Regions from separate parts of the Streptomyces sp. NPDC052496 genome, predicted to be linked through region 3. Evidence: riboswitches for the same ligand, from Rfam matches in the RefSeq annotation. Region 3 holds a riboswitch; each other region holds the start of a gene.

Region 1 (7,409 bases), on a different contig from region 3:
GGGTCGGCCGGGGACAGGAAGCCGATGACGAAGCCTGCCAGTTCGCCGTCGCGCTCGGCGATCAGGCTGGTGTCGTGGAAGTGGTTCACGAACACCCGGGTCAGGTCGCGGGAGGCGGCGCGGCCCCACCAGTCGTCGACCACGCCGACGACCGTGTCGAAGTCCTCCGGCACCGCCGCCCGCGTCGTGAAGGGCTCCAGGGTGCGGGCCTCCGGCGCGCCGAGCTTGCGCCGGAAGGCCACCCGGTCCTGGCCGGGTCCGTCGTAATCGGCCTGTACCGGCAGGCCGTTCACCTCCCGGTCGCCCGCTTCCGGCACGAAGCCCATGGCCTGGTGGAAGGCGATGGATCCGGTGTTCCGGGGTGAGGTGATGGCGCGTACCTCGGTACGGCCGGCCGCTGCCGCGCGGTCGAAGAAGGTGGTGTAGAGGCGGCGGGCCACACCCTGCTTGCGCAGTTCCGGGTCCACGCCCACGAAGTGGATGTACGCCTCGTGCGCGTGGTCGGCGGAGTGGAAGCCCACCAGGAACGCCCGGATCCCCTGCTCGTCCTCCAGCACCAGGCTGGTGTCCGCGAAGTGCTGAAGGAACAGCCGGGGCAGCAGCAGTGACAGCTCCCGTGCCTGTTCAGGGGTGCGCGAGTCGCCCCACCACTGCTGGACGCACTCCACGAGCGCGGTGTGGTCGGCCGTGCGGGCCCGGCGTACGTCGTGCATGTCCTGCCTTTCGGTCGGAGACGGTGTCGGCCGAGCGGGCTCCGGTCAGCGCTGAAGCGGTACGGCCGGCCGTCCGTGCCCGCTGGTTCACCGTCGCGCTTCCCCTCCGCCACCGGCGTGCAGCATTTCCGGACCGATGTCCGCGATCGTCGCGCAGCCGGAGAGTCCCATGGTGAGGTCGAAGTCCGCGAGCAGGCCACGTACGACGTGTTCCACGCCCGCGGCGCCGCCGAGGGCCAGCCCGTAGACGTACGGGCGTCCCAGCAGCACCGCCCGCGCGCCCAGGGCCAGCGCCTTGAACACGTCGGCTCCCCCGCGGATGCCGGAGTCGAAGAGCACCTCGGTCTCGGCGCCGGCCTCCGCCACCACGTCGGCCAGCGCGTCCAGGGCGGCCACCGCCCCGTCCACCTGCCGGCCGCCGTGGTTGGACACCACGATGCCGTCCATCCCGGCCCGTACCGCCCGGCGTGCGTCCGCGGGGTGCAGGATGCCCTTCAGGACGATCGGCCCGTCCCAGTGCTCCCGCAGGAAGCCCAGCTCGTCCCAGGTGTGCGCCGTGCCGCTGAAGATCGGCAGCCACCGCATGGCGGCGCCTTGCGGGTCCTCCTCCACCGGCCGGGGCAGCCGGGAGCGGAAGACGGGGTCGGACAGCGGGATCGCCACACCGTGGCCGCGCAGGAACGGCAGGAAGGCCTGGTCGAGGTCGTGCGGCCGCCAGGAGAGCTGCCAGGTGTCCAGTGTGACGACCAGGGTCGTGTAGCCGTTGGCGCGGGCCCGCGCGAGGATGCTGGCGGTCACCTCGTCGTCGTGCGGCCAGTACAGCTGGAACCAGCGCTGCCCGTCGGCGCCGTTGGCCTCCGCGACCTCCTCGATCGTGTGCGAGGCGGCGGTGCTCAGCACCATGGGCACGCCGGTCGCGGCGGCCGCGCGGGCGGTGGCCAGTTCGCCGTCGGGGTGGACCAGGGACTGCACACCGATCGGTGCGAGCACGACGGGGGCGGCCAGTTCACTGCCCAGTACGTTGGTGCGCTGGTCACGGGCGGTGGTGTCGCGCAGCATGCGCGGGACGATGCGGTGCCGGTCGAAGGCGGCGAGATTGGCGCGGGCGGTGGCGCCGCTGCCGGCCGCACCGGCGATGTACCCGTACGGCCGGGGGCCGAGGCGCTCGCGGGCCACGTCCTCCAGCGCCCCGGAGTCGGTGGTGAACGGCGGGAGCTGGTCCTGGAGACCGCGCAAGTAGATCTCGTACTGGTAGTCCGCGTAGCCGCGTTCGGGCGCTGTCATGTGCTGGCGTGCTCCTTTGCGCAGGCGGATGAGCCGGGCGAGGTCACGGCCGGCTGCGCGGTGCCGGACCGGCGTGCACGCCCTCCAAGAGGCGAGGCAACGCGTCGGCGGTGTCCGGGGGCAGCACGGGACGGCGGGTGCGCCCACCGCGAAGTCGTGCTGTCCGGTCGCCGTGGCCAGGGCTTCGCGGGCCCCGTGGCGAGCCCGACTCAAACACCCGTGCAGAGCACCTGTCAATGAATGGCTGACCACTTCATCAGGTCCCACGCACCCCGCGTACCTGCGCGCAGCCACCTGCCGTGTTCAGGCGGACGCCCGCAGCCAGTCCTCGAAGCGGGTCGCGGCCAGGCGGGCGTGGCCCTCCGCGGGAACCAGGCTGCGCTCCGCCAGTTCGGAGCCGAAGTAGCGGGCGTGCGGGTCGGTGACCACCTTGCGCGGGTCGTGCCAGGCACGCAGGGCGCGGGCGATGAGTTCGTCGAAGCGGAACTGCTGGGGGCCGGCCACCTCGGTGACGCCTTTCAGCGGGGCCGCCACCGCGGTCGCGGCCACCGCCTCGGCGACGTCCTCGGCGGCCATGGGCTGGAAGAGCACGGGCGCCACGCGCACGGTGTCGCCCTCGGTGGCGGTGTCGGCGATGCCCCTGACGAACTCGAAGAACTGCGTCGCCCGGACGATCGAGTACGGGACCGGCCCCTGCCTGATCAGGCGCTCCTGGGTCAGCTTCGCCTGGAAGTAGCCGTTGTCGGGCAGGCCGTCGACACCGACGATCGACAGCGCCAGGTGGTGCGTCACGCCCGCCTTCGCCTCGGCGGCCAGCAGGTTGCGGGTGGAGGTGGTGAAGAAGTCGAGCACCGCCGATGCCTCGAAGGAGGGCGAGTTGGCCACGTCCACGACCACCTGGGCCCCGGTCAGCGCGGCGGCCAGGCCCTCGCCGGTGAGGGTGTCGACGCCGGTGCCCGGCGCGGCGGCCACCGCCTCGTGCCCGCGCTCGCCGAGTTTGCCGACCACGGTGCCGCCGATGAGGCCGGTGCCTCCGATGACCACGATCTTCACGTCGTTCGCTCCTCGCGCTGATGACGCCTCGGGGGCGTGCAGGTGTCAGGACTGCCGTGGCACGCGCAGGCGGGCGCGCTGGGCCAGTTCGCCGGGAGACGAGTCCCATTGTGTCCGCAGGCCCGGCCGGCCCGGTGAGCACCGAACCGGACACATCGCCCGGTCGGCAGGCCGGCCGGGCGCTCGCCGTACAGCCGCCCCGCGCGCTTCTCCCCCGGTGTCTCATCTCACGTACCGCCATGTGAGCAGGGGTGTCCGTACGGGGCGTGCTGGATCTACGCTGTGCGGTGCAGCTGGTTCGCCCTGCTCGCCAGGCAGGCGCGTCGCAAGAGGGAACCCGGTGGGAATCCGGGACTGCCCCGCAGCGGTGAGCGGGAACGACCGCCGTCATACGCACTGGATCCGGGCCGCGGATCCGGGAAGCGACGGCCAGTAGGTGTCCGCCGGGCGAAGGTCCGGCAGGCGTGCTCGCGAGTCCGAAGACCTGCCCGTTGCCCGCGTACGTCCATACGTGCGCGGCGTCCGGTGACCTCGAGGGCGGGTCGGCGACCACAGGAGCGAGCACGGGTGCCGTCCGGCGCCGTGCGGCTCGCCGGGTGCGTCCTTCCTTCGCGTTCTCGTCCCGTCACCGGGCTCGGAGAAGATCACGCTCGCGAAGGAGAGTTCCGTGACAGCGAAGCCCGCAGCCGCGGCAGCACGGGCCACCGTGTACGGCTACCCCCGCCAGGGACAGCACCGGGAACTGAAGAAGGCCGTCGAGGGGTACTGGAAGGGCCGCGTGAGCGCGGACGCCCTTCAGGAGACCGCGCGGGACCTGCGCCGTGCGAACTGGCAGCAGCTGGCCGAAGCCGGCATCCACGAGGTACCGACCGGTGACTTCTCGTTCTACGACCACGTGCTGGACACCAGCGTCATGGTCGGTGCCGTCCCGGAACGGCACCGCGCCGCCGTCGCGGCCGACGCCCTGGACGGATACTTCGCGATGGCGCGCGGCACGCAGGACGTGGCGCCGCTGGAGATGACCAAGTGGTTCGACACGAACTACCACTACCTCGTCCCCGAACTGGGCCCCGACACGGTCTTCACCACCGACTCCGGCAAGCAGACCGGCGAGGTGCGCGAAGCGCTCGCGCTCGGGCTGGCGCCGCGCCCGGTCCTCGTCGGCCCGGTGACCTACCTCCTGTTGTCCAAGCCCGCCCCCGGCGTCGCCGCCGGCTTCGATCCGCTGACCCTGCTCGACCGGCTCCTGCCCGTCTACGCGGAGGTCCTGGCCGACCTCCGCGCGGCCGGTGCCGCGTGGGTGCAGCTGGACGAGCCCGCTCTGGTGCAGGACCGCACCCCGGCCGAACTCCACGCCGCCGAGCGCGCCTACCGCGTCCTCGGCACCCTCACCGACCGCCCGAAGCTGCTGGTCGCCTCGTACTTCGACCAGCTCGGCGAGGCCCTGCCGGTGCTCGCCAAGGCCCCCGTCGACGGTCTCGCGCTGGACTTCACCGAGGCCGCCGCCGGCAATCTGGACGCGCTCGCCGCCGCGGGCGGCCTGCCCGGCAAGCGGCTGGTCGCCGGGGTCGTCAACGGCCGCAACATCTGGCTCAACGATTACGAGAAGTCGCTGGCCACGCTCGGTACGCTGCTGGGCCTGGCCGGTCAGGTCGATGTGGCCGCCTCCTGCTCCCTGCTGCACGTACCGCTCGACGCCACTGCCGAGCGCGACATCGACCCGCAGGTGCTGCGCTGGCTCGCGTTCGCCCGGCAGAAGTGCAGCGAGATCGCCACCCTCGCCCGCGGCCTCGCGCAGGGCACCCACGCGATCGCCGCCGAACTGGCCGCCAACCGCGCGGACCTGGCCTCCCGCGCCGGTTCCGCGATCACCCACGATCCCGCCGTACGGGCCCGGGCCGCCGCCGTCACCGACGCCGACGGCCGCCGCTCGGCACCGTACGCCGAGCGGGCCACCGCCCAGCGGGCCCACCTGGGCCTGCCCCTGCTGCCGACCACCACCATCGGCTCCTTCCCGCAGACCGCCGCACTGCGCACCGCCCGGGCCGACCTGCGCGCGGGGCGGATCGGCACGGCCGGGTACGAGGAGCGCGTCAAGAGCGAGATCCGCGAGGTGCTCTCCTTCCAGGAGGAGGCGGGCATCGACGTCCTCGTGCACGGCGAGCCCGAACGCAACGACATGGTGCAGTACTTCGCCGAACAGCTGACCGGCTACCTCGCCACGCAGCACGGCTGGGTCCAGTCGTACGGCACCCGGTACGTCCGCCCGCCGGTCCTCGCCGGAGACATCTCGCGGCCCGAGCCCATGACGGTGCGGTGGACGACGTACGCGCAGTCGCTCACCGACCGGCCCGTCAAGGGGATGCTGACCGGCCCGGTCACCATGCTCGCCTGGTCCTTCGTCCGGGACGACCAGCCGCTCGCCGACACCGCCCGCCAGGTGGCGCTGGCCCTGCGCGACGAGGTCGGCGACCTGGAGGCGGCCGGTACCCGGGTCATCCAGGTGGACGAACCGGCCCTGCGCGAGACGCTGCCGCTGCGCACCGCCGGCCGGGCGGCCTACCTGGCCTGGGCCACCGAGGCGTTCCGCCTCACCACCGGCGGGGTGCGGGACCGGACGCAGATCCACACGCACATGTGCTACGCCGAGTTCGGCGACATCGTCCAGGCCATCGACGACCTCGACGCCGACGTGATCAGCCTGGAGGCCGCCCGCTCCCACATGCAGGTGGCCCGCGAACTGGCGGAACACGGCTACCCGCGGGAGGCCGGCCCCGGCGTGTACGACATCCACTCGCCGCGCGTGCCGAGCGCCGAGGAGGCGGCGAGCCTCCTGCGCAAGGGCCTCGACGCCATCCCGGCCGAGCGCCTGTGGGTCAACCCGGACTGCGGCCTGAAGACCCGCGGCTGGCCCGAGACCCGCGCGTCCCTGGAGAACCTCGTCGCGGCCGCACGCACGGTGCGGGCGGAGCTGCCCTCGTCCTGACGCGGTGGCGGGCCGTCCGCCGCCGGAGGCGGGCGGCGGACGGCCCGCGGCAGAATGTTCCGTAAACTGCTGTTTTTCGCGACGCACCGAGGAACCGCAGTTGACCCCGTATTCCCTGGCGTTCTACCTGGACGTCGTCACCACCGGTACCGTTCTCGGCCTGCGGCACACCGATGCGCCCGGCCGCGTGGCCGAGGTACTGGGGCCGGACTTCGGTGAGAACCTGTTCAGTGAGCACAGCCTGGGCTATTCCTATGCCCTGCCCGAATTCTTCTGGGACCGCGCATCCGGTGACGCGCCCTGGACGGGTCACCATTTCACCTTGCAGGTGCACAGGCTGGCCCACCGGAGTCGTGACCATGTCGACGAGGCGATCCGCGCCCGGTACGGGCGCTTCGCTCCCAGGCTGCGGTTCGAGAAGCTGCGGCGGCTGCTGGAACGGCGCGGCGTTCCGCTGGTGGAGGTCCCGGATCCGTGGAACGCGCCGCACTACCGGATGTTCTGGCAGCCGGAGTCCCAGGTCTCCGTCTGCGTCGTCAGTTGCTACGGCGAGTTCCTCACACCGGACCGTCTGCGGGTCGGCGACGTGTACCACATCCAGGCACCGATGACCGCCGAACAGGTCGAGGCGCGAAGGGCGCGGGCCACCGCTCAGGGGCTTGGGAACAGCGGCTGACCGGCGCGTCGGCGGATTGGCAACGTTGGCAACGGCGCGGGGAAAGATGCGCGGACATTGGCAACAGGCCACGATTGCCGGTCTTCGGCGCCCCTGCGAGAGTCTTCGTACGGCCGGCGGCCGACGGCCGCACACACGGCCAGGGCTGAGGGGCCCTGGCGTGCCGCCGGGGTGAGGGTTCCGGTCGCAGAGCGGGCGGGCGCGGAGCAGGACTGAGGCTGCTCCGCGCCCGCCCGTGGCAGCGACAGGGGGCCGTTCCGAGGAGCGGTCAGCTCTTCTCCGCGCTCTCCAGGACGATCTGCAGCTCGACCTCCTGGTCGCCCGAGACCGTGCCTTCCGTACGGACGGAGAACGCGCGCGTCAGCACGTCCCGCAGCCGGTCCACGGCCAGGTGGCTGCCCTGGAGGTCGGCGGTGACGGCGGCGGACAGGTCCGCGTTCGGCCGGACGTCGCCGCGCACTTCCGAGGTCTCGAACGTCTCGGTCCAGACCGTCGGGTGTCCGGGCTGCTTCCGCTGGTCGTGCGCGGTGTCGCCGTCGGCCCGGTCGGAGGCGAAGCAGCTGCGCAGGGTGCTGAGCACGGTCTCGGCGTCGGCCGTGGACTGTGCGCTGAGCACGACCTCGGCCGGCTCGGCGTTGTGGGGTGTGCGGGTCATGTGGGCTGTGTCCTCTCCGCGCTGTGCTTCGGTGGGGTGCGG
Region 2 (7,409 bases), on a different contig from region 3:
GGCGGTGTCGGTGAGGCGCTGCCCGCCTGGTGGCAGCCGGTGGCGATGGCCGGGTGGACGGGCGGGCTCGCCGCGGCGGCGGTCGTCGCGTACACCGCGCGTCCGGCGCGCCGGCGGTGGGCCGCGCTGCTGCCGCTGGCTGTCGCGGCCGGCGCCGCCGTGGTGCTCGTGCAGGCGGGGCAGCGTGCGTGGCACCCGGACCCGGTCGCCGGGCAGCAGGTGTGCGACGGCGGGGCACCGCAGGTGTGCGTCAACGCGCTGGAGAAGGACCTGCTGCCGCAGGTGTCCCGGGCCCTGTCCGGCGTCACGGGCCGCCTGGCCGGGGTGCCGAACGCACCGGGCCGGTTCGAGGACCTGCCGCGCGGGCCGCACCACGACGAGGCCGAGCTGCCGCAGCTCTTCCGGGGGCAGAGTGTCGTACGGGGCCGGCTGGCCGATCCGGAACGGTTCGCCTGGGAGGCCGCGGCGGGGCTGGCCGGGCGGCGTGAGTGCGGCGGTACGGAACCGTTCCTCCGTGTCGACGACGCCGTGCGCGACTGGCTGGTGTCGAACGGCCTCAGCGAGCGCCGCCGGGCGTTCTGGGCGCGGGCGGCACGGGAGCAGGGCGACCAGGCGGCCGTCGCCGCCGCGGAGGCCGGTGACCGGGCTCTGCGCCACCTCGCGTCCATGGGGGACGAGCGGCGGCGTGCCTGGCTGGGGCGGTACTTCGGCTCGGTGGAGAGCTGTGACGCGCGGAAGGTGCCGCAGTTGTGACGTCGTGAACTCGTGAACTGGTGGGTCACCGCGCCGCGTCCCGCTCGTACGCCAGGCGGCCTCCCGTATAGGTGGCCCGCACGGCCCGGTCGTCGCCGAGGATGCTGAGGGCGAAGAGCAGGTCCTCGATGTCCTCGGCGCGGTCGGTGCGGTCGGCCAGGAGGGGCGTGGCGCGCGGGTCGAGGACGGTGAAGTCGGCTTCCTGGCCGGGGGTCAGGGAGCCGATCGTGTCGGCCAGTCCCAGGGCCTCGGCGCCGCCGCGGGTGGCGAGGTAGAAGGCCTTGACCGCGTCCAGGGCGTGGTCGCGCAGCTTGGCCACGTAGTGGGCGTCGCGCATGGTCTGGAGGAGGGCGAAGCTGGTGCCGGCGCCGATGTCAGTGCCCAGCGCTACGGTGAGCGGGTGGTCGCCTTCCTTGGCCTCGCGGAGGGGGAAGAGGCCGCTGCCGAGGAAGAGGTTCGAGGACGGACAGTGGGCCACGGCCGTGCCGGTGCGGGCGCAGCGGTCGCGTTCGGAGGGGGTGAGGTGGATGCCGTGGGCGAGGACGGTGTGGGGGCCGAGCAGGCCGTAATGGTCGTAGACGTCCAGGTAGCCGTCGCGGTCGGGGAAAAGGGAGCGGACCCAGGGGATCTCGTCGCGGTGTTCCGAGACGTGGGTGTGCAGGAGGGTGGTGGGGTGGGCCGCGCGTAGGGCGCGGGCGGCTTCGAGCTGGGCGGGGGTGCTGGTGGGGGCGAAGCGCGGGGTGACGGCGTAGAGGTTGCGGCCCTTGCCGTGCCAGCGCCGGATCAGGTCGAGGGATTCGTCGTAGCCGCGCTGTGCGGTGTCGAGCAGGCTGTCGGGGGCGTTGCGGTCCATCAGTACCTTGCCGGCGGCGATGCGCAGGTCGCGCCGGGTGGCCTCTTCGAAGAGGGCGTCGGCCGAGCCGGGGTGCACGGACGCGAAGACCAGGGCGGTGGTGGTGCCGTTGCGCAGCAGTTCGTCGCAGAAGGCGGCGGCGACGCGGCGGGCGTGGGCGGTGTCGGCGAAGCGTTCCTCGGCGACGTAGGTGTGGTCCAGCCAGTCGGGCAGTTGAGCGCCGAAACTGGCGATGGCGTCCTGCTGCACGTAGTGCGTGTGCGCGTCGACGAATCCGGCGCTGATGAGGTGGCCGGGGTAGTGCACGGGTTCGGTGCCGGCCGGCAGCCGGTCGCGGAGCGCCGCGTACGGGCCGGCGGCGGTGATGCGGCCGGCCTCGCAGATCAGCAGGCCGTCGGGGTCGTGGACGAGGGCTTCCGCGTTGCCGGTGCGGAAGGGGTCGGCCCGGAAGCGGACGAGGGGGCCGCGGACGGCGGAGATGGCGGAGTCGGCGGAGACGGAGGAGACGGAGGAGACGGAGGAGACGGAAGGCCCGCTGGCGAGCCCGAGGCCGGTGCCGGGCGTGCGGCCGGTGCCAGGCATGCGGCCGGTCTCAGGCGTACGGCCGGTGTCGGCCTTGGGGTCGGTGTCAGGCGTGTCAGGCGTACGGGTGGTCATGTGCGGGCGGGTACCCGTTCGGGGCGGGGTGGATCTGGCGTACGTCAGCGGCCTGGGCGACCGGTACAGCCGAACGGGTCGGGTATCGGCCGCGGACGACAGAGGCGGGGGCGCGGACGGCAAGACTGTCACCGGGCCGGCTGCCGGGAACGGCGCCGGTGCCTGGTGGCGGCAACGGACCGCCACCGCCGAGGACAGCCGAGGACAGCCGAGGGACAGGGGCCGAATGGGCGGGAGCGCGGACGGGATCGCGGGCCGGGACACGGCGGCGGGAGCGAGCGGGTGGCGGGTACGCCGAGCGGACCGGCGGGCGAAGGGGAACGCGGTACGGGTGGTGCTGGCGGCAACGGTGGCCGTGCTGGTCCTGGCGGGGCCCGCGGCGGGCGGCCCCGCCGTCGCCACGCCTCCGGGCGCGCGCCCGAGTCTGCCCGACAGCACCAAAGCGGCCCTGGCGTCACACGGGCTCCGGGTGCCGGCCCTTCCCCGTAACGTCACGGCGACCAGGGCCGCCGTCATCCGGCTGGTCAACCGCGAACGGGCGAAGGCCGGCTGCCGTCCCGTACGGGCGCACCGTACGGTCACCGAGGCCGCTCAGCGGCACAGTGACCACATGGCGCGCGACGGCTCGCTCTCGCACCGGGAGCGCGGCGGCTCGGGGCCCGGCAGCCGGCTCTCGGCCGTGGGGTACGACTGGCGCCGCGCGGGCGAGAACATCGCGCGCGGCCAGCGCGGGGCCGCTGAGGTGGTACGGGCGTGGGCACGCAGTCCGGAGCACCGAGTGGTGCTGGCCGACTGCGCCTTCCGGCACGCGGGCGTGGGCATCAACAGCGGAACCGACGACCGCGGCCCGTGGTGGACGCTGCTGCTGGCCCGCCCCATGTGAGGCCGTATGGCTACGCCGTACGGACCCGGACCCGGACCCGGACCCGGGCCTGCGCACCAGCGCACGCAAGCACACACCCGAACCCACACCCACACACACGCCCACACACACGCCCACGCCCATACCCACACCCGGAAACAGCGCCCCCGAGCTCCCCGGGCGCCAACACCCCCGGGCACCGGCGCCCCCGAGCCCTAAACACCCACCCTCAACGCCCCGACGCCACCACACCCCCATCCACCTCGCGAGAAACTCCCGCCCCCCGAACCCCGGTAGCCCGTTCGGCCAGTTCGCCGAAGAGCAGGCCGAAAGCGGTCCACAGGGTCAGCTGGATGCCGAGTGCGGAGAGCCGGAACTTCCAGAGCAGCAGGGCGGGGAAGTCGGCGGGGAGTTCGTTGACGGCCGGCAGGAACGCGTAGGCGAGGCCGACGGCCACGGCGAAGGCGGCCAGGGCGGCGACCGTGGCGTACCAGGTGCCCAGGCGGGGTGCGAGCCGCTTGCCGAGGATGACGGCGGCGACGGTCAGCAGCACGCTGAGGGCGATCATGAGGAAGTACAGCGCGGTGCGCTTGCCGATGGAGTCCGGGTCGCCGACGGACGGCGGGTTGGCCGGGTACTTCAGGAACGGTACGAGGTAGACCGCGGCGAAGGCGGCGCCGGAGAGCAGCAGGGCGGTGGCGCGCGGGCCGAAGCGGCCGGTGCGCCCGAGGGCGAAGCAGTAGGCCAGGGCGGCGATCCCGCCCAGCGCGACGCCGTAGACCAGGATGCCGGTGGCCAGGCCGGCGGTGGACTGCACCGTGCGGCTGACGACCTCGGCCTCGTGTTCGTGGGCGTGCGCGTCCTCGAAGGCGATGGCGGCGTCGACCTGCGGTTCGCCCAGCAGGTAGGCGACGAGCAGGGCGAGCAGGCCGGCCGCGAGGCCGGCCAGCATGCCGCGCACCAGGAGGGATCTGACGGTGGCGGAGTTCATGTACGGACGCCCCCGGTCAGTGGCAGGGGAAGCCGAGCAGGTGCCGTCCGTCGTGCACCCATTCGTGCACGCCGGTGCCGGAGAGCAGTGCGGTGGCGCCCTGTTCGGCGCCGACGAAGTAGAGCAGGACGAGCATCAGCACGCCGCCGAAGACGGCCCACGGCAGGACCGTCCTGATCGGCAGGGTGGCGGGTGCGGCGGAGCCGGTGGTCGGCGGTGCGACGGACTGGGCCATGGCGGTACCTCCTGGGAAATCACGCGTCCCGGACAGTGGATCGTCACGACAGGACGGGTCTGGCTCGCCCGTCGGCCCCGTGCGGGACCGGTGCGGGTTCACAGTGGCGCGACCGCGCCGGATTTCCACCGGCTTCCGTCATGTCATCGTCAATATCATCGGGAACGTACCGCGTGGCGGCGGCCGGGCCAAGGCCCCCGGGTGGCCGTGAAGGCGCACGGTGGCGGGCGCGCGCCCCGCTGTTCCCTTGTGCGCCACCAGGATCTCCACCGGAAGAGGTGCACATGACAACACGGGTGACGTTGGTCTCACCGGCTTTCGACGACGCGCTGCACGCGGTGCGCTTCCCGGCCGATGAAGCACTGACGCCCGCCGGGCTGCGCCGCGCCCGCGCCGCCCGCCCCGCCGCTGCCGCGCTGCCCGCCGGCCGGGTCCTGACCTCGCCGTCCGTGCGCTGCCAGGAGACGGCCGAAGCCCTGGGCCTGCCTGCGGTACCGGACCCGGGCGCCGCGGGGTGCGCGATGGGCCGCTGGCGGGGGCTGGCCCTGGAGGACGTGCTGGCCGCCGAACCGGAGGCGGTCGCAGCCTGGCTCGCCGACCCGGACAGCGCGGCGCACGGCGGCGAGTCGCTGACGCGCTTCCTCGGCCGGGTGACGGACTGGCTGGCCGGTCTCGCGGCGGAGGGCGGCCGGGTGGTGGCCGTGGTGGAGCCGGACGTCGTACGTGCGTCCGTGGTGTGCGCGCTGGGGGCACCGCCGTCGTCCTTCTGGCGGGTGGACGTACCGCCGCTGTCCGTGACGGCGCTGAGCGGACGGGACGGGCGGTGGAACGCCCGGGTGGCGGCGGAACTCGGGACGGGGCCCGGGCGGGGGGCGGAGCCCGGGCAAGGGGCGGAGCCCGGACAGGACGCGGAACCCGGACAGGGAACGGAACCCGGGCAGGGGACGGAGCCCGGGACGCAGGACGCGGAACCCGGACAGGGAACGGAACCCGGACAGGGAACGGAACCCGGAAGGCAGGACGCGAAACCCGCACAGGCCGCAGAACCCGCACAGGCCGCAGAACCCGCACAGGCCGCGGCGCCCGAGGCACCATAGCCGCGGCCGCGCGCCGCCGTATCCTGGACGGAGACGGTTATTGCACATAACTCGCAATAACGAATCCGGCGGGTACGAAGGAGCGGTGCGGTGGCATCTCCAGGCTCTCCAGTGGTGCTGGGGATCGAGTCCTCCTGTGACGAGACCGGGGCCGGCCTGGTCCGGGACGGCAAGCTGCTCGGGCACGCGGTGGCGTCCAGCATGGACGAGCACGCGCGGTACGGCGGCGTCGTACCGGAGATCGCGGCCCGCGCCCACGTGCACTCCCTCACGCCCGTCGTACGCCGCGCGCTCGACGAGGCGGGCCTGACCATGGCCGACATCGGCGCGGTGGCCGTGACCACCGGCCCCGGCCTGTCGGGCGCCCTCCAGGTCGGGCTGGCCGGCGCCAAGGGCCTGGCGTACGGGCTGGGCGTGCCGCTGTACGGGGTGCACCACCTCGCCGGGCACGTCGCCGCCGACACCCTGGAGCACGGCCCGCTGCCGGACCCCTGCATGGTGCTGATCGTCTCCGGTGGGCACACCTCCCTCCTCCTCGTACGGGACCTGGCGCGTGACCCGATCGTGCACCTCGGCGACACCCTCGACGACGCGGCCGGGGAGTGCTTCGACAAGGTCGCGCGGGTCTTCGGCCTGCCGTACCCGGGCGGCCCGGCGATCGACCGGGCCGCGCGCGAGGGCGACCCGAAGGCCGTCGCGTTCCCGCGCCCGCTGACCGGGCCGCGCGACGACCCGTACGGCTTCTCCTTCTCCGGCCTGAAGACCGCCGCCGCGCGCTGGGCCGAACGGCACGCCGGCCAGGAGCTCCCCGTCGCGGACGGCGCGGCCTCCCTCCAGGAGGCGGTGGCCGACGTACTGACCCGCAAGGCAGTCGCGGCCTGCACGGAGCACGGCGTGGGCACCCTGGTGGTGGTGGGCGGCGTGGCCGCCAACTCGCGCGTACGGTCCCTCGCCGAGGAACGCTGCCGGAAGGCGGGCATCACCCTGCGGGTGCCGCCTCTCCGCCTCTGCACGGACAACGGCGCGATGATCGCCGCCGTCGGCGACCTCCTCGTACGGGCGGGCGCCGAGCCGGCCCCGCTGGACCTCTCGATCGACCCGTCCGCGCCGCTGGAGTACGCGGCCCTGCACCCGGTCGCCAGGGCGGCGAAGGCCGCCGCGTAAGAGCCTGTGTCAGCACGCCCGGCCGGGGTGCTGACACATTCTCCGACGGCCTCCGCGTCCGCCTCTCCCTCCTCCCCCGACCGCCCCGGAGCCCCCTTTGCGTACCGCCGAGATCCGCCGCCGCTTCCTCGACTTCTTCGCCGAGCGCGGCCACACCGTCGTTCCCAGCGCGCCGCTGCCCACGCCCGACCCGACCCTGTTGTTCGTCAACGCGGGCATGGTGCCCTTCAAGCCGTACCTCACCGGTGAGGTGGCGGCGCCCTGGCCGCGCGCGACCAGCGTCCAGAAGTGCGTACGGACCCTGGACATCGAGGAAGTCGGCAAGACCACCCGGCACGGCTCGTTCTTCCAGATGAACGGCAACTTCTCCCTCGGTGACTACTTCAAGGAAGACGCCATCCGCTTCGCCTGGGAGCTGTCCACCACCCCCGTCGCCGACGGCGGGTACGGTCTGGACCCCGACCGCATCTGGGTCACCGTGCACCACACCGACGACGAGGCGCGCACCCTGTGGCGGGAGATCTCCGGCCTGCCCGAGGAGCGGATCGTCTCGCGCGGTGACGAGGACAACTTCTGGTCGATGGGCGTGCCGGGGCCGTGCGGGCCCTGCTCGGAGCTGTACTACGACCGGGGGCCCAAGTACGGCCGGGCGGGCGGCCCTGAGGCCGACGAGGACCGGTACATGGAGTTCTGGAACCTCGTCTTCATGCAGTACGAGCGCGGCGAGGGTACCGGCAAGTCCGGCTACCCGATCCTCGGCGAACTCCCCCGCCGCAACATCGACACCGGCATGGGCC
Region 3 (7,409 bases):
GGGAGCGAGCCCGGATTCCCGACGAAGAAGACGGCCGAGAACTGGGGCGAGGAACAGGAAGCTGCTATCCGAGCCGGCCGGTGGATCGACCCGGACCTTTCGACGGGCTTGTTCGGCGTGTGGGCGCGCGAGTGGATGGCGGCCAAGGCCCCTCGCGGGCGGACCATCACCACGAGGTGGGACCGCCTGGACACGCACCTGTTGCCCAAGTGGGAACACACTCCGCTCAATAAGATCACTTGGTTCGAGGCCGAAACCTGGGCGAACGCGGTGTCGCTGACCCACGACGACGTCACCGCGAGCCAGTGTCTGACGCTCATGTCTCAGATCATGACGGGGGCTGTGGACGCCGACCGGATCCTCGTGAACCCGCTCGCGGGTCGCCGCCGGTCGAAGTCGGCTGCGGTGAAGGAGCGCATCAGGCGGAAGGAGCAGGCGAAGGCCGAGAGGCCGGCGGTGTCGCCCGAGGCCCTGTTGCGCATCGCGCGGCGGGTAGGACGGCTCAATGGCACCCACATGATCATGACGGGCTTCGTCGGGCCGCGGTGGGGCGAAGGGCTGGCGTTCACCCGGGACAGTCTCGGAGAGCGGCGCGAGCCGTACGGGGAGGGATGGTTCACGTGCCCCGTTCTCCAGGTGCGCCAGGAGGTGGCCGAGTACCAGACCCGCGATCCGGCGACCGGAAAAAGGGGGCCGATGTTCTTCGGGCTGGAGCCGGTCAAGACGGACGGGAGTCTGCGGGACATTGACCTGCCACCGTTCTTGCACGCGATGGTGCTGGAGGGCATCGAGCTACTGCCACCCCAGTATGAGTACCTGTACTGCACGCCGAACGGGAAATGGTGGCGCAACAGCAACTTCGGCCGTCAGGTGATGCGGCCGGCCGCCGACGGGCGGGAGGAGCGCAAGAGGAGCCGCGGGCGCAGCGCCAGGGAGGCGTGGGAGCCGCTCTGCCCTGGTCTGAACATGGATCTGCTGCGGCATCTTCACGACTCGCTGCAGGCAGAGATCGGAGTGAAGGAGCCACTAGCCTTCGAGCAGGCTGGACACCGCCGACCGGGAATCAAGCGCGTGTACCAGCATCCAACGCCTACGATGAGGATGGAGCGACTGAACGGATTGCAGGAGATCTTCGAACGCGCCATGAAGTCGCTGGGGTGGGAAAGCGTCTGGGACAGTTGATCTCCCAGATATCTCCCAAATGATCTACGCGGGCGTTGAAGTGGCAGGTCAGAGTCCTCACCATCGCTGCTCTTACAAAGCAGATGTCACAGGTTCAAATCCTGTTGTGCCCACCAGCGCGAAGACCCCTCGTCGATCTTGACGGGGGTCTTTGACATCCAGGATCGACATCAATGGCGCTGGTCAGCCGGTCACTGATGAGCTGCTTCCGAGCCGCCTCCTGAGCAGCCGACCCATGTACTCACGGCCTCACGCTGCGTGTCCTGCACGATGTGCGTGTACGCGTTCATCGTGATCGCGATCTGGCTGTGCTCAAGGATCTCCGGCACGACGTGGGGAGCGACCCCGGCGGCGGTCAGTAGGCTCGCGCAACCATGCCACGGGCCATGCCACGGGCATCGTGCAGCCGGATCGCTCGAAGATCAGCACTCGCGGCGACGCGGTAGGGGAGCGGTACAGATTTCTCATCTGCTGCCACCGGAGGGGCGCGACGTTGCCTACGGCCCGCCGGCCCGCCGGCCCGGCGTCAGAGGCCGAGGACAGTCCGGATGGTGCCCACCCATTGCAGCGCCTCGTGTACGAGACTTCCCCAGTCCGTGGCCTGTCGGCTGCTGGCAGCCAGTAACTGTGCGAGCAGCCCCGTCAATGGGTGTGCGGCGTTGCGGGTCTGCATTTTTGCCCAGTCCGACTGTGCCCGCGCTCGGTCTCCCAGCTGGAGGCTGGCGGCTCCGTGCACCCACAGGCAGGGGAGATGTTCGGGCTGTTGCCGGAGAGCGGTAGCGGCGTCATCGGCGGCGGCCGCCCATCGTTCCCGGCCGAGTTGAACAGTTCCTCGCACCACTAAGGAAAAGAACTCGTCCGTTTCCGATGGAGCACCATCTCGGCGTCCCGCAGCGCGGGCTCGTCCCGATCCGTGAGCAGGAGCAGCCAGGAACGTGTCGCAAGCATTTCCAGACTGCGGGGGAACGCAGACAAGCCCGCGTTCAACCGAGTGAGCGCACGGTCGGGGTCGTCCAGAAGCATGTGGCACACGGCTTCGCTGTGGCATATCGCTCCGACGGCGGACGGACGGCAATGGCTCGGCTCGGGCATAAGGGCAAGTGCGCGCTGGGGCTGTTCGTCGTTCAGTTCGATGGCCGCCCGCGTCGCGAGCATTGCATGGCTGTCCGGGGCAAGCCGTACGGCAGGACGCGAATCGCAGATCCTCCTCGCTCCCCGAGGTGATGTGTACCAGGGCCTGGGATATCAGGCCGACGGCGTGGTGCGGCCAGCGGGACACCACGATGCTCAGGTCCTGTAAGGCTTCCGACTTCCTATCCATTTCGTTCAGTACGTCGGCCCTGGCAATACGCAGTTCGGTCTCGAACGGCGCCCGCTCCAGTGCGGTCGACAGTAGTCCCAACGCCTCCTCGAACTGCCCGTGCTCCTGCAGGAGGTTCGCCAGCAGGAAGATGGCAAGCGGATCGGTGGCGTCCGCGCGTCGAGCGGCCTCGGCATCTGCCCAAGCATCGCTCAGCACCCCCTGTTCCAGGCTGCTTCGGCCGTGGCCCGCCCTGACGATCGGTATATCCGGGCCCAGTCGCACGCCCCGTTCGGCGCATTCGTGAGCGGCTCCCGTATGCCCAATGTCCAGGAGGATGAGCGCACGTACAGCCAATTGCTGTGCTGTCAGCGTCTCGACAGGCCCCCGCGATTCGTGGAGCGCAGCCGTCACTTGCCCCTGCTGCCGTTATTTCCGTCAGCGCGGTGTGCCAGCGGCTGGAATGGAGAATTTCCAGGCTGTAGGCGACAGGCTTCGGGTGACATCAGTGACTGTCATCAATGAGGGCGGGCGTCTCCGAGCCGCAGCGTCCTGGAGAAGGATGTTCGTTCGTTGTGGTGGCTGCCAGGCCGGGCTCCAGTCGACGTGCGTGGTGGTTGGTTGCGGTGCACGCTGAAGGTATGGCTGAGCATCCGCCGGTGATCGTTCATCCGCCCTCGTCGTCCGGGCGGCGACGGGTCACGGTTCATGGGCAGATCGTCGGGTTGGCGCATGGGCGTGGCGATGTCGCCGAGTTCCTGCGGCATGCGGGGTTGGCGCCGGACGCGGATGACATTGATCTGGATGCGCCGGGGCTCGTTGAGTGGCGTGGGGGCGATAAGGACACGTGGGTGGGGGTGGAGGGGGAGGGGGAGGGATGAGGGTGTGTGCGTGGGGGCAGGGTGCGGGTGTGTGCGGGTGCGTAGTGTGAGGGTTGGGTGACGGAGGGTGAGGTTTGGGAGTGAGGTTGGGGTGTTTGGGGGTGGCGTGGTGGGTATCGTTGGGGTGTGACTTGAAGTTTCAAGTATTTTGGTTGAAGGTTGAAGGGCGTTGGTGGGGTCGCCGGGTCGGGCGGGCCGCGCTGAGCAGGTAGACCGGATGGATCAGATAGGCCGGACAGGACAGGCCGGACAGGCCAGATAGAAGTGAGTGCTCGTATGACTTCCCCCCTCAGTCCTCTTCGTGATTACGGCAGCGGTGTCGACGACCGGCATGCCGCCACCCCGCACGCGTACGACGTCGGGCTGCTCGTGTTGCGGCTCGCGGTCGGCTTGATCATGGCCGCGCACGGCGCGCAGAAGCTGTTCGGATGGTTCAGCGGGCCCGGGTTGGACGGAACCGGGCAGTTCTTCGAGGCCAGCGGCTACCCGGCCGGCAAGGCCATGGCCGTGGTGGCCGGCCTCAGCGAGACGCTGGGCGGCCTGGGGCTGGTCCTGGGGCTGCTGACGCCGCTGGCGGGCGCGGCGGTCGTCGGGACGATGGTGAACGCGCTGGCGGTGAAGTGGGGCGGCGGGTTCTTCGCGCCTGAGGGTGTGGAGTACGAGCTGCTGCTCACGGCGGGCGCGGCGGCCTTGGCGCTGACCGGCCCCGGTCGGTACGCGGTCGACCGGCTGCTCCCGGTCCTGCGTACGCATCGACTTGCGTACGGGGTGGCTGCCCTGGTCTTCGGGGTGGTCGTGGCGTTCGTGATGTTGCTGGTGCGCGACTGAGCCGAGTGCCGAGTGAGTGCCGAGTGCGAGTGCCGAGTGTCGAGTGCCAGGCCGAGTGCGAGATGGAGTGAGCGGTGAGTGAGAAGCGGGAAGGGGAGGGATTGATGTGGCAGTTCGGCGGCTGAATCATGCGGTGCTTTACGTACGGGACGTGGCGCGCGCGGTGGCCTTCTATACGGAGGCGCTGGGGTTCCGGGTGGATACCGAGATCCCGGGGAGGGCCGCGTTCCTGAGTGCGGAGGGGACGGCCAACGATCACGATCTCGGGCTGTTCGCGGTCGGTGCCGCGGCGCCCGGCCCCGAGCACGGCCGGGTGGGGCTCTACCACCTGGCCTGGGAGGTCGGGACGCTCGGCGAGCTGGCGGACGTGGCCGCGGACCTGGTGCAGCGGGGGGCGCTGGTCGGCGCCACCGATCATCTGGTGTCCAAGTCGTTGTACGCCAAGGATCCGGACGGCAACGAGTTCGAGGTCATGTGGCGGGTGCCGCGTACGGAGTGGCCGGGGCCGGACGAACCGGACCGGCTCCGTCCGCTCGACCTCGAAGCGGAGCTGGCGCGCTGGGGACGTGACCTGAAGACGGGTGCGGCGGCCGGGTCGGCGACCTGAGGGTGGAGTGGGGTCGAGGTGGCGGATCCCGTGGGCCCGGTGGGACCAGGGGAGCTCGGGAGCTCGGGAGCTCCGGTGGTGGCGGGGCCACGGGATCCGGTGGCTCAGGCCGGTTCCCGGGCCTCCGTGGCCCTCGCCGACCAGCGCTTTTCCACTCCGGCCAGCCGCCAGTACGCCAGGGCCGCCGCCCAGACGACCACGAACAGGCCGACGATGATGAAGCCCACGTTGTCCAGGTCGATCGACGAGATCCAGCCGGTCAGGCCGTCCGTCAGGTCCAGCTTCTCGTGCAGGACGGTGACCAGCTCGATGGTCCCGATGAAGAAGGCGACGGCGATCGACAGGCCGGTGATCGTGAGGTTGTAGTAGACCTTGCGTACCGGGTTCGAGAACGCCCACTGGTACGCGAAGTTCATGAACGTACCGTCCAGCGTGTCGAACAGGCTCATCCCCGCCGCGAACAGCAACGGCAGCACCAGGATCGCGTACCACGGCAGCCCGGCCGCCGCGCCGCTGCCCGCCATCACCATCAGCGTCACCTCGGTCGCGGTGTCGAAGCCGAGGCCGAAGAGCAGGCCGAGCGGGTACATCTGGCCGGGCCGGGTGATGGAGCGGGTGAAGCGCCCCAGTACGCGGTTCATGAAGCCGCGGGAGTCGAGGTGCTGCTCCAGCTCCGCCTCGTCGTACCGGCCCTGCCGCATCGCGCGGAACACCCGCCAGATACCTGCCAGCGCGACGAGATTCAGCGCGGCGATGAGGTAGAGGAAGGTGCCGGAGACCGTGGTGCCCACGGTGCCGAGCACCTGGTGGGTGCTCGATCCGTCGTCGAGCAGGGTGCCGGCCAGCTGTGCGCCGCCGGCCACCAGCGCCGCCATGGCGACGACCACGCTGGAGTGCCCGAGCGCGAACCAGAAGCCCACCGAGACCGGGCGCTTGCCGTCGGCCATCAGTTTGCGGGTGGTGTTGTCGATGGCGGCGATGTGGTCGGCGTCGAAGGCGTGCCGCATGCCGAGGGTGTACGCGGTGACGCCGAGGCCGACTCCGAAGACCTGCGAACCCACGGTGTAGTGGTTCGGCACGACCAGGAGGAAGAGCACGCCGAAGGCGACGACGTGCAGTGCGGCGATGACCGCCATCAGTCCCGCGGTCCGCACGGTGTCCTGGCGCCGCCAGCGGAATCCGGGGAGAGGGGTTGAGGCGGTTGAGGCGGTTGAGGCGGGTGGGGCGGGTGATGAGAGGGGAGGGGGAGAAGAGGAGGAAGGGGTAGGGGAATCGGCGGACAGGGACATCCGGTGGTCACGCTCCAGCACCTCGTGGATCAATTCGTGAGATGCCGTGGCCGGTCTCCTGGCTGACGGGTGTACGCGCCCGCCCCGGCCTTCCCGGCCGCGGGCTGCGGCCAGTGGCTCCGTACGGGCGCGGGGCACGTACGGAATGGGGCGGGAACTTCCCGATCACAGTGGCGAGGGCCGCTCCGGTCTGGACCCGAAGGTCTTCACCGGTCTTCCCGACACCACGGCCCGGACACTCTAACGCCAGGTAGCGGCATGGTCATCGGATCAATGTCCCGGGAACCCGTGGCGCTCTCCGCTCGACTACCTGGTCCTGGGCTCGCAAGGGCGAGCCGTCGGGCAGTCGAGAGGCAGGGAGAGCGGACGTATGCGTTGTGGTGAGGGGTTGGGGGGCTCGGTGGGGTCAGTAGATTCGGTGAGTTCGGTGAGTTCGGTGAGTTCGGTGGGTTTTGGAAGTTCGGTGGGCTCGGTGGGCTCGGTGGGGGCGACGAGGTCGGTGGTCAGGGGGCGGACGGTGGTGGCGGTGCTGGTGGGGCTGGCGGTTGCCGGGCTGGCCACTGGTTGCGACAGCGGCAGCGGTGGCGATGGCGGTAGCGGGCGTACGGCAGGCGGTGCCGCGAACGACCAAGGGGGTGGAGCCGGTGGTTTTCCCGTCTCGGTCACCGATTGCGACGGGCGGCGGACGACGTTCTCCGCGGCCCCGCGGAAAATCGTCACGAGCAATGCGGCGAGCCTGGAAATGCTGCTTCGGCTGGGAGCGGGCGACCGGGTGGCCGGTACCGGGTTTCCGCCGGGGAAGGGAACGTTGCCGCCTGAACTCGATGCCCAGGCGCAGCGTGTCCCGGTACTGGGGAAAACGGTGATTCCGAAGGAAAAGCTGCTCGGCTCCGGAGCCGAGGTTTATATCGACACGTTCGCTTCCATGGGCAACATGGGCGGAGCGGCGGCCGGCCCGACCGAGGAAGAATTCGCTGCGGCGGGCATCAAGCACGTCTACCTGGCCTCGACGGCGTGCGCGCCACGCAAGAAGGCGCCGCAGCAGGACTTGTCCGCGGTGGAGGGGGACATCCGGCGGCTCGGGCAGGTCACGGGCACCTCGAAGCGCGCGTTGCAGCTGGTGGCGGAGATGGAGAAGAAGGTGTCCTCGGTACGCAAGGCCATTGCGGACGTGCCCGTGGCGAAGCGGCCGTCGTACTTCTTCTTCGATTTCGACGCGGGGACGAAGCAGCCCGTCGCGGTCTGCAACCGGCAGGTGGCCAACGCGGTACTGACGGAAGCCGGGGCGCGGAACGTCTTCGCGGACTGTGCGAGCGACTTCA

What was found. A riboswitch is a leader RNA that binds a small molecule or an ion and turns the genes downstream of it on or off. The one in region 3 is predicted to bind cobalamin.
Region 1: it holds a riboswitch for cobalamin, as region 3 does, so the genes downstream of both, metE (5-methyltetrahydropteroyltriglutamate--homocysteine S-methyltransferase) here and AB0L45_RS32140 (HoxN/HupN/NixA family nickel/cobalt transporter) in region 3, are expected to answer to the same signal.
Region 2: it holds a riboswitch for cobalamin, as region 3 does, so the genes downstream of both, AB0L45_RS09015 (CbtB-domain containing protein) here and AB0L45_RS32140 (HoxN/HupN/NixA family nickel/cobalt transporter) in region 3, are expected to answer to the same signal.

The regions. Positions count from the first base shown of each region.
Region 1 is NZ_JBFAUH010000014.1:151,260-158,668, reverse strand. Features, by position in the region: gene AB0L45_RS20210 (GNAT family N-acetyltransferase) at 1-713, opposite strand, end outside; gene AB0L45_RS20205 (alpha-hydroxy-acid oxidizing protein) at 801-1,997, opposite strand; gene AB0L45_RS20200 (NmrA family NAD(P)-binding protein) at 2,301-3,050, opposite strand; cobalamin riboswitch at 3,328-3,557, shown strand; gene metE (5-methyltetrahydropteroyltriglutamate--homocysteine S-methyltransferase) at 3,718-6,036, shown strand; gene AB0L45_RS20190 (hypothetical protein) at 6,137-6,712, shown strand; gene AB0L45_RS20185 (hypothetical protein) at 6,981-7,367, opposite strand; gene nrfD (NrfD/PsrC family molybdoenzyme membrane anchor subunit) at 7,364-7,409, opposite strand, start outside.
Region 2 is NZ_JBFAUH010000005.1:51,248-58,656, reverse strand. Features, by position in the region: gene AB0L45_RS09035 (hypothetical protein) at 1-753, shown strand, start outside; gene guaD (guanine deaminase) at 779-2,263, opposite strand; gene AB0L45_RS09025 (CAP domain-containing protein) at 2,490-3,146, shown strand; gene AB0L45_RS09020 (CbtA family protein) at 3,355-4,116, opposite strand; gene AB0L45_RS09015 (CbtB-domain containing protein) at 4,133-4,351, opposite strand; cobalamin riboswitch at 4,386-4,529, opposite strand; gene AB0L45_RS09010 (histidine phosphatase family protein) at 4,636-5,448, shown strand; gene tsaD (tRNA (adenosine(37)-N6)-threonylcarbamoyltransferase complex transferase subunit TsaD) at 5,539-6,612, shown strand; gene alaS (alanine--tRNA ligase) at 6,710-7,409, shown strand, end outside.
Region 3 is NZ_JBFAUH010000029.1:101,347-108,755, reverse strand. Features, by position in the region: gene AB0L45_RS32170 (hypothetical protein) at 1-1,182, shown strand, start outside; tRNA gene AB0L45_RS32165 (tRNA-Val) at 1,213-1,298, shown strand; gene AB0L45_RS32160 (hypothetical protein) at 1,709-2,701, opposite strand; gene AB0L45_RS32155 (hypothetical protein) at 3,124-3,363, shown strand; gene AB0L45_RS32150 (DoxX family protein) at 3,640-4,191, shown strand; gene AB0L45_RS32145 (VOC family protein) at 4,298-4,798, shown strand; gene AB0L45_RS32140 (HoxN/HupN/NixA family nickel/cobalt transporter) at 4,903-6,087, opposite strand; cobalamin riboswitch at 6,118-6,331, opposite strand; gene AB0L45_RS32135 (ABC transporter substrate-binding protein) at 6,605-7,409, shown strand, end outside.